Regions from separate parts of the Streptomyces chromofuscus genome, predicted to be linked through region 2. Evidence: riboswitches for the same ligand, from Rfam matches in the RefSeq annotation. Region 2 holds a riboswitch; the other holds the start of a gene.
The links. Region 2 has a riboswitch for S-adenosylmethionine ahead of IPT68_RS10090 (aminotransferase class V-fold PLP-dependent enzyme). Riboswitches for the same ligand answer to the same signal wherever they lie in the genome.
Positions count from the first base shown of each region.

Region 1: linked by a shared signal. The riboswitch ahead of thrC (threonine synthase) and the one ahead of IPT68_RS10090 (aminotransferase class V-fold PLP-dependent enzyme) in region 2 are both predicted to bind S-adenosylmethionine.

Region 1 is NZ_CP063374.1:3,692,729-3,696,126, reverse strand. Features, by position in the region: gene IPT68_RS16540 (alpha,alpha-trehalose-phosphate synthase (UDP-forming)) at 1-548, opposite strand, end outside; gene IPT68_RS16535 (glucosyl-3-phosphoglycerate synthase) at 622-1,566, opposite strand; SAM riboswitch class I at 1,738-1,893, shown strand; gene thrC (threonine synthase) at 1,912-3,201, shown strand; gene IPT68_RS16525 (MoaD/ThiS family protein) at 3,269-3,398, shown strand, end outside.
Region 2 is NZ_CP063374.1:2,244,774-2,248,171, forward strand. Features, by position in the region: gene IPT68_RS10090 (aminotransferase class V-fold PLP-dependent enzyme) at 24-1,385, opposite strand; SAM riboswitch class IV at 1,547-1,663, opposite strand; gene trpD (anthranilate phosphoribosyltransferase) at 1,748-2,812, opposite strand; gene qcrB (cytochrome bc1 complex cytochrome b subunit) at 2,950-3,398, opposite strand, start outside.

The DNA.
Region 1 (3,398 bases), 1.4 Mb from region 2:
CGGAAGTACTCCGGCGGCGCCCACGGCGTGTGCGAGAAGTGGGAGATCCGCACGTCCGGCCGCAGCTCGCGGAGCATCCCCGGCACCAGCGTCAGGTGGTAGTCCTGCACCAGCACCGCCGCCCCCTCGGCCGCCTCCTGGGCCAGCGCCTCGGCGAACGCCCGGTTGTACGCCTCGTACGACGCCCACTGCCGCCGGAAATCGGCGTCGAAGACCGGCTCCAGCGGCGTCTGGTACAGCATGTGGTGCACGAACCACAGCACGGAGTTCGCGATGCCGTTGTAGGCGTCGGCGTGCACGTCCGCCGGGATGTCCAGCATGCGCACCCCGGACTCACCGACCCCGCGCCGCACCGCCTCGCGGTCGCCGTCGCCGAGGGCGGAGCACACCCACAGCGCGCCGGCGTCCGGACCGATCGCGGAGAGGCCGGAGACCAGCCCGCCGCCGCCGCGTTTGGCGTGCAGCGAGCCGTCCTCGCGCACCTCGTACGAAACCGGGCCCCGGTTGGAGGCGACCAGTACCTGTGCAGGACCGTGCGTCGAAGCCATACGCCTCAACCTAGCCCTCTCCGTAACCGCTCAAACGTACGGTTCGAGCCCGGCGGGTGACCGTATACAACGGTCAGGCCACTTTCCGGGCCGCGTACTCCGCGATCTCCACCATCGGCGGCCGTTCCTCCGTGTCCACCGAGTAGGTGCGCGGCTCGAACCCCTCCTCCACCCGCTCGAACTGGGTGAGGCAGGGGCGGACGAGGTGGCCGCGGGCCAGACGCAGCTGGGCCGTGCGGTAGATCGCCGCCGCCATCCGGCCCAACGCCTGCCCGTCCTGGTGCCGGTGCTTGCGCACCCCGACGTCCACCTGCGCGAGGGCGTCGAGGCCGACCAGGTGCAGGGCGTCCACCAGCATGCCCAGCTCCACGCCGTACCCGACGGGGAACGGCAGCTGCTCCAGCAGCGAGCGCCGCGCCGCGTACTCGCCGCCGAGCGGCTGGACGAAGCCGGCCAGCTGCGGCCAGTGCAGGTTCAGCAGCGGGCGGGCCATCAGCTCGGTCACCCGGCCGCCCTGCCCGGCCGCGCCGCCCAGGGGACGGTCGTACATCCCCTTGACGAGGTCGACGTCCGGGTCGGTGAGCAGCGGGCCGACGATGCCCGTGACGAAGTCCGAGGAGAACTCCCTCAGGTCCGCGTCGATGAAGCAGACGATGTCGCCGCGCGTGACCAGCAGGGAGCGCCACAGCACCTCGCCCTTGCCGGGGACGGCCGGGATGCGCGGGAGTATCGCGTCGCGGTGCACCACCCGGGCGCCTGCCGCGGCGGCCACCTCGGCGGTGCGGTCGGTGGACCCGGAGTCGACCACGACGAGCTCGTCGACCAGCGGGACCTGCTCGACGAGGTCGCGCCGGATCGCGGCGACGATGTCGCCGACGGTCTCCTCCTCGTCGAGTGCGGGCAGCACGACACTGACCGACTGGCCGGTGGCGCGCTTCGCGGCCAGGATCTTGTGCAGCGGGCGATCGGTCAGCGACCAGGAGCGGGTGGTCAGCCAGCGCTCGACTTCTTCCAGCACGGTCTGCTGCTCCTTCGCGTTCTCTCGGCGAACGGACGTGTTCTGTGATCCATCTCGCGGTTCGGACGACTATCTCAACTGTCCTGGCCTTCGGTTACAGTCTTGAACAACGCTGGTGACCATCGCATGTCGGGGGTCGTCGGCGTCGATCGGCGCTCAACAACCACATACAGCTCATCCAGAGGGGCAGAGGGAAACGGCCCGTTGAAGCCCCGGCAACCCTCCAGTCGGTTCTCGTAGATCATTCTTGATCGCTCCGCGAGGCTCCCGGCTAGGGAAGGTGCCAAATCCGTCTCACGGCGAGATGCGTCGTGAGGAAGATGAGGAGAAAGGGCCTCGCCTCACATGGCTGTGCAGACTGTCGAAAGCAGCACCAGCAATCCCACCGTCGATCTCGGTCCCGCCGCGGCGCTGTCCTGTCGCGAGTGCGGCCATCGCGTCCCGCTCGGCCCGGTCTTCGCGTGCGAGGAGTGTTTCGGCCCGCTGGAGATCGCCTACGACTTCTCCGCGTACGGCGCCGAGGAACTGCGAAAGCGCATCGAAGCGGGACCCGCGAACATCTGGCGGTACGCGCCGCTGCTGCCCGTCCCGGCGGACGTGGCCGGCAAGCCGAACCTGAACCCCGGCTGGACCAAGCTCGTGAAGGCCGACAACCTGGCGCGCGAGCTCGGCGTCGAGACCGGCAAGCTCTTCGTCAAGGACGACTCGGGCAACCCGACGCACTCCTTCAAGGACCGCGTGGTCGCCCAGGCCCTGGAGGCCGCCCGCGCGTTCGGCTTCACCACGCTCTCCTGCTCCTCCACCGGCAACCTGGCCGGCGCCGTCGGCGCCGCCGCGGCCCGGGCCGGCTTCCGTTCCTGCGTGTTCATCCCGCACGACCTGGAGCAGGGCAAGGTCGTCATGGCCGCGGTCTACGGCGGCGAACTCGTGGGCATCGAGGGCAACTACGACGACGTGAACCGCTTCTGCTCCGAGCTGATCGGCGACCCGGCCGGCGAGGGCTGGGGTTTCGTCAACGTCAACCTGCGGCCGTACTACGCGGAGGGTTCCAAGACCCTGGCGTACGAGATCTGCGAGCAGCTCGGCTGGCGGCTGCCCGACCAGATCGTGGTGCCGATCGCCTCCGGCTCGCAGCTCACCAAGATCGACAAGGGTCTGCAGGAGCTGATCGAGCTCGGGCTGGTCGAGGACAAGCCGTACAAGATCTTCGGCGCGCAGGCGGAGGGCTGCTCCCCGGTGTCGACCGCGTTCAAGGCGGGCAACGACGTCGTGCGGCCGCAGAAGCCGAACACCATCGCCAAGTCGCTGGCCATCGGCAACCCGGCCGACGGGCCGTACGTGCTGGACGTCGCCCGGCGGACCGGCGGCGCGGTGGAGGATGTGACGGACGAGCAGGTCGTGGACGCGATCAAGCTGCTGGCGCGGACCGAGGGGATCTTCGCGGAGACCGCGGGCGGGGTGACCGTCGGGGTCACGCGCAAGCTGATCGAGAACGGCGTGCTGGATCCGTCGCTGACGACCGTCGTGCTGAACACCGGCGACGGTCTGAAGACGCTGGACGCGGTGGCGGGTACGGGGCTCACCGCGACCATTCGGCCCAGCCTCGAGTCGTTCCGTGAGGCCGGGCTCGTCTGAGGCCTCGCCCACCGTCGTCGTCAGTTCCCCGCGCCCCTGAGCAACTCGTCCGACCGGAGGTTCCCACGTGAGCGTCACCGTCCGCATCCCCACCATCCTGCGCACCTACACGGGTGGTCGGGCCGAGGTCACCGCCGAGGGGGCCACCCTCGGCGAGGTCATCCAGGACCTGGAGAAGAACCACACGGGTATCGCCG
Region 2 (3,398 bases):
ATACGCCGAGGCCCGTCGGCGGATCACCCGGCGGGGACGCAACGCCCGTCCCGCGTGCGGTAGTTCCACCGCGCGCCGTCGCGGACCAGTTCCCGCACCGCCCCGACGAACCGCTCGACGTGCTCGTCCGGCGTGCCCGCGCCGAAGCTGACCCGGATGGCGTTCAGCGACCGCTCGCCGGGTGCCGCCTCGGGTGCGCCGCACTCGCCCTGGGCCTGCGGATCGCTGCCCAGCAGGGTGCGCACGAGGGGGTGGGCGCAGAAGAGGCCGTCGCGGACGCCGATGCCGTACTCCGCCGAGAGCGCGGCGGCGAAGTGCGAGCTGTTCCAGCCGTCGACGACGAAGGAGAGCACACCGACGCGCGGGGCGTCGTCGCCGAAGAGGGACAGCACCCGGACCTCGGGCACCTCGGCGAGCCCCGCGCGGACCTTCTCGATCAGGTACCGCTCGCGGGCGACCAGGCTGTCGAACCCGGCCTCCGTCAGCGCCTTGCAGGCCGACGCGATCGCGTAGGCGCCGATGACGTTCGGGGAGCCCGCCTCGTGCCGGGCGGCGCTCTCGTGCCACTCCACGTCCACGCCGCCGTCCGCGCGCCGGGCGACCGTGCGGCTGGCGCCGCCGCCCGCGAGGTACGGCTCGGCCTCGCGCAGCCAGTCGGCGCGGCCGGCGAGGACGCCGGAGCCGAAGGGGGCGTACAGCTTGTGCCCGGAGAAGGCGACCCAGTCGACGTCCAGGTCCTCGACCGAGACCGGGTGGTGCGGGGCCAGCTGGGCGGCGTCGAGCACGATCCGGGCGCCGTGGGCGTGCGCCGCGGCGGCCAGTTCGCGAACCGGCCACAGCTCGCCGGTGACGTTGGATGCGCCGGTGACGCAGACCAGGGCCGGGCCGTGCGGATCGCGGTCGGCCAGCGCGCGCTCCAGGGTCTCGACGGCCCGCCGCGGGGTGCGCGGCGCGTCCAGGTAGGTGACGCGGGCGTCGCGCCAGGGCAGCAGGGAGGCGTGGTGCTCGGTCTCGAAGACGAAGACCTGACAGCCGGCCGGGAGAACGGTGGCGAGGAGGTTGAGCGAGTCGGTGGTGGACCGGGTGAACACCACCTGGTCGTCACCGCGGCAGCCGAGGAACTCGGCGACGGTCCGGCGGGCGTTCTCGAACAGGTCGGTGGACAGCTGGGAGAGATAACCGGCGCCGCGGTGGACGCTGCCGTAGTACGGCGCGTACGCCGCGACGTCGTCCCAGACGCGCTGGAGGGCGGGGGCGCTGGCCGCGTGGTCGAGCGCGGCGTAGGTGACTTCGCCACCCGTGACGAGCGGGACGGTGACATCCCGGCCCAGAACGGGCAGCGGGGCACGAACGGACTGGTCGGCGGCAGCGGTGGAGACGGACATGGGTGTACTCCCGTGAGGCAGACGGAACCCACCACGCGAGCGGCACGCTCGAGCGCGGGGCGGAGAAGTGAAGGGGATGCGGATGCGGGGCTCGACGCCCCTAGCGCATTCGCTTGCTCACGGAAGGCTCCTCGACGACCAGGACCCCTGGTGGCACGAGGGGTCCGCGCTTGCCGCAGACCTCGCTGCCTACGGCCTGGTCCTCACCCGGGGCACCCCGCCACGGACGGAGGGTTGCCGGACAGCCGGCCGGGGCCTTTCAGCTGTCGCTCATGACCTGGTACAGCATCCTGCCACATGATCTTCGGCTCGCAAGGCGCGGTCCAGAATCCGGACCGCGCCCCGCGTCACCTCACGCGGTGTCAGGCGTGGCTCGCCGCCACCCACCGGTCCAGCACCCGCTTGGCGGCCCCGGAATCGATCGACTCGGCCGCCTTCTCGATGCCGGCACGGATCCGCTCGGTCAGCGGTGCCCCACCCGGCTCCAGCGCCACCAGGGCCGCCGCCGCGTTCAGCAGGACCGCGTCCCGTACGGGGCCCGGCTCGCCGTCCAGCAGCCGCCGGGCGACCTCCGCGTTGTACGAGGCGTCCGCGCCCCGCAGCGCCTCCACCGGCACCAGCTCGATGCCGACCTCGCGCGGGTCGAAGGTCTCCTCGCTCACCTTGCCGTCGCGGACCACCCACACCCGGGAGGTCGACGTGGTCGTCAGCTCGTCGAGGCCGTCGTCGCCGCGGAAGACCAGCGAGGAGTTGCCGCGCTCGGCGAACACCCCGGCCACGATCGGGGCCATCCGCGGGTCCGCGACGCCCACCGCCTGAGCCTTGACCTTCGCCGGGTTCGTCAGCGGGCCCAGGAAGTTGAACGTCGTCCGGATGCCCAACTGGCCGCGCGCCGCCGCCACGTGCCGCAGTGCCGGATGGAACTTCACCGCGAAGCAGAAGGTGATCCCCGCCTCCTCGGCGACCTCCGCCACCCGCCGCGGCGTCAGCTCAAGATTGACGCCCAGCTTCTCCAGCACGTCGGACGCCCCGGAGGCGGACGACGCGGCCCGGTTGCCGTGCTTGACGACCTTCGCGCCCGTACCGGCGACGACGATCGCCGACATGGTGGAGATGTTCACCGTCCTCGCGCCGTCGCCGCCGGTCCCGACGATGTCGACCGTCTCCCCCGGCACCTCGATCACGTTGGCGTGCTCGTACATCGTCCGCACGAGCCCGGTGATCTCCTCGACGGTCTCGCCCTTGGCCCGCAGCGCGACGGCGAAACCGGCGATCTGCGCGTCCGTCGCCTCGCCCCGCATGATCAGGTCCATCGCCCAGGCGGTCTCGTCCGTGCTCAGGTCACGGCCGTCCAGCAGGCCGTTCAGCAGGGCGGGCCAGGAGCGGCCCGCCGCGGTGTCGCCTCCAGCGGGGGTCACAGCGCTCATCAGCCGCTCCTGGGTCGGTCCCGTCGTACGGGACAGGTCTCTCGAACTGCCTCCACCCTATCCAGCCCCGGGTACGGCGCAGGGCCCCGTCCGAACACCGGACGGGGCCCTGCGCCGTGGCGTGGCGAGTGCAGCGATCAGTGGTGGCCGTGGCCGCTCGTGATCTCCTTGTACTCCTCGACGGTGGGCTTGGCGACCTGGGAGTCCTCGCCGTAGTAGGCGTTGCTGAGCTTGGCGCGCAGCTTCTCGGAGCCCGTCACCTTGCGCTCGACACCGTTCTCGTCGACCGTCGGGCCGATCTCGGCCGGCTTGTACTGCTCGTGTGCCGTGAGCGTGTACAGGGCCTCCTGGCTGAGCGGCTCGTGGACCTCGATGAACTCACCGTGCGGCAGGCGCTTGATGGTGCCGGTCTCCCGGCCGTGCAGCACCTTGTCCTTGTCCCGGCGCTGCAGGCCGAGGCAGATCCGCTTGGTGACGACGAACGCGACGACCGGTCCGACGAAGAACCCGATCCGGACGAACCAGGTGACCGCGTTGATCGACAGATGGAAGTGGGTGGCGATGATGTCGTTGCCACCACCGACCA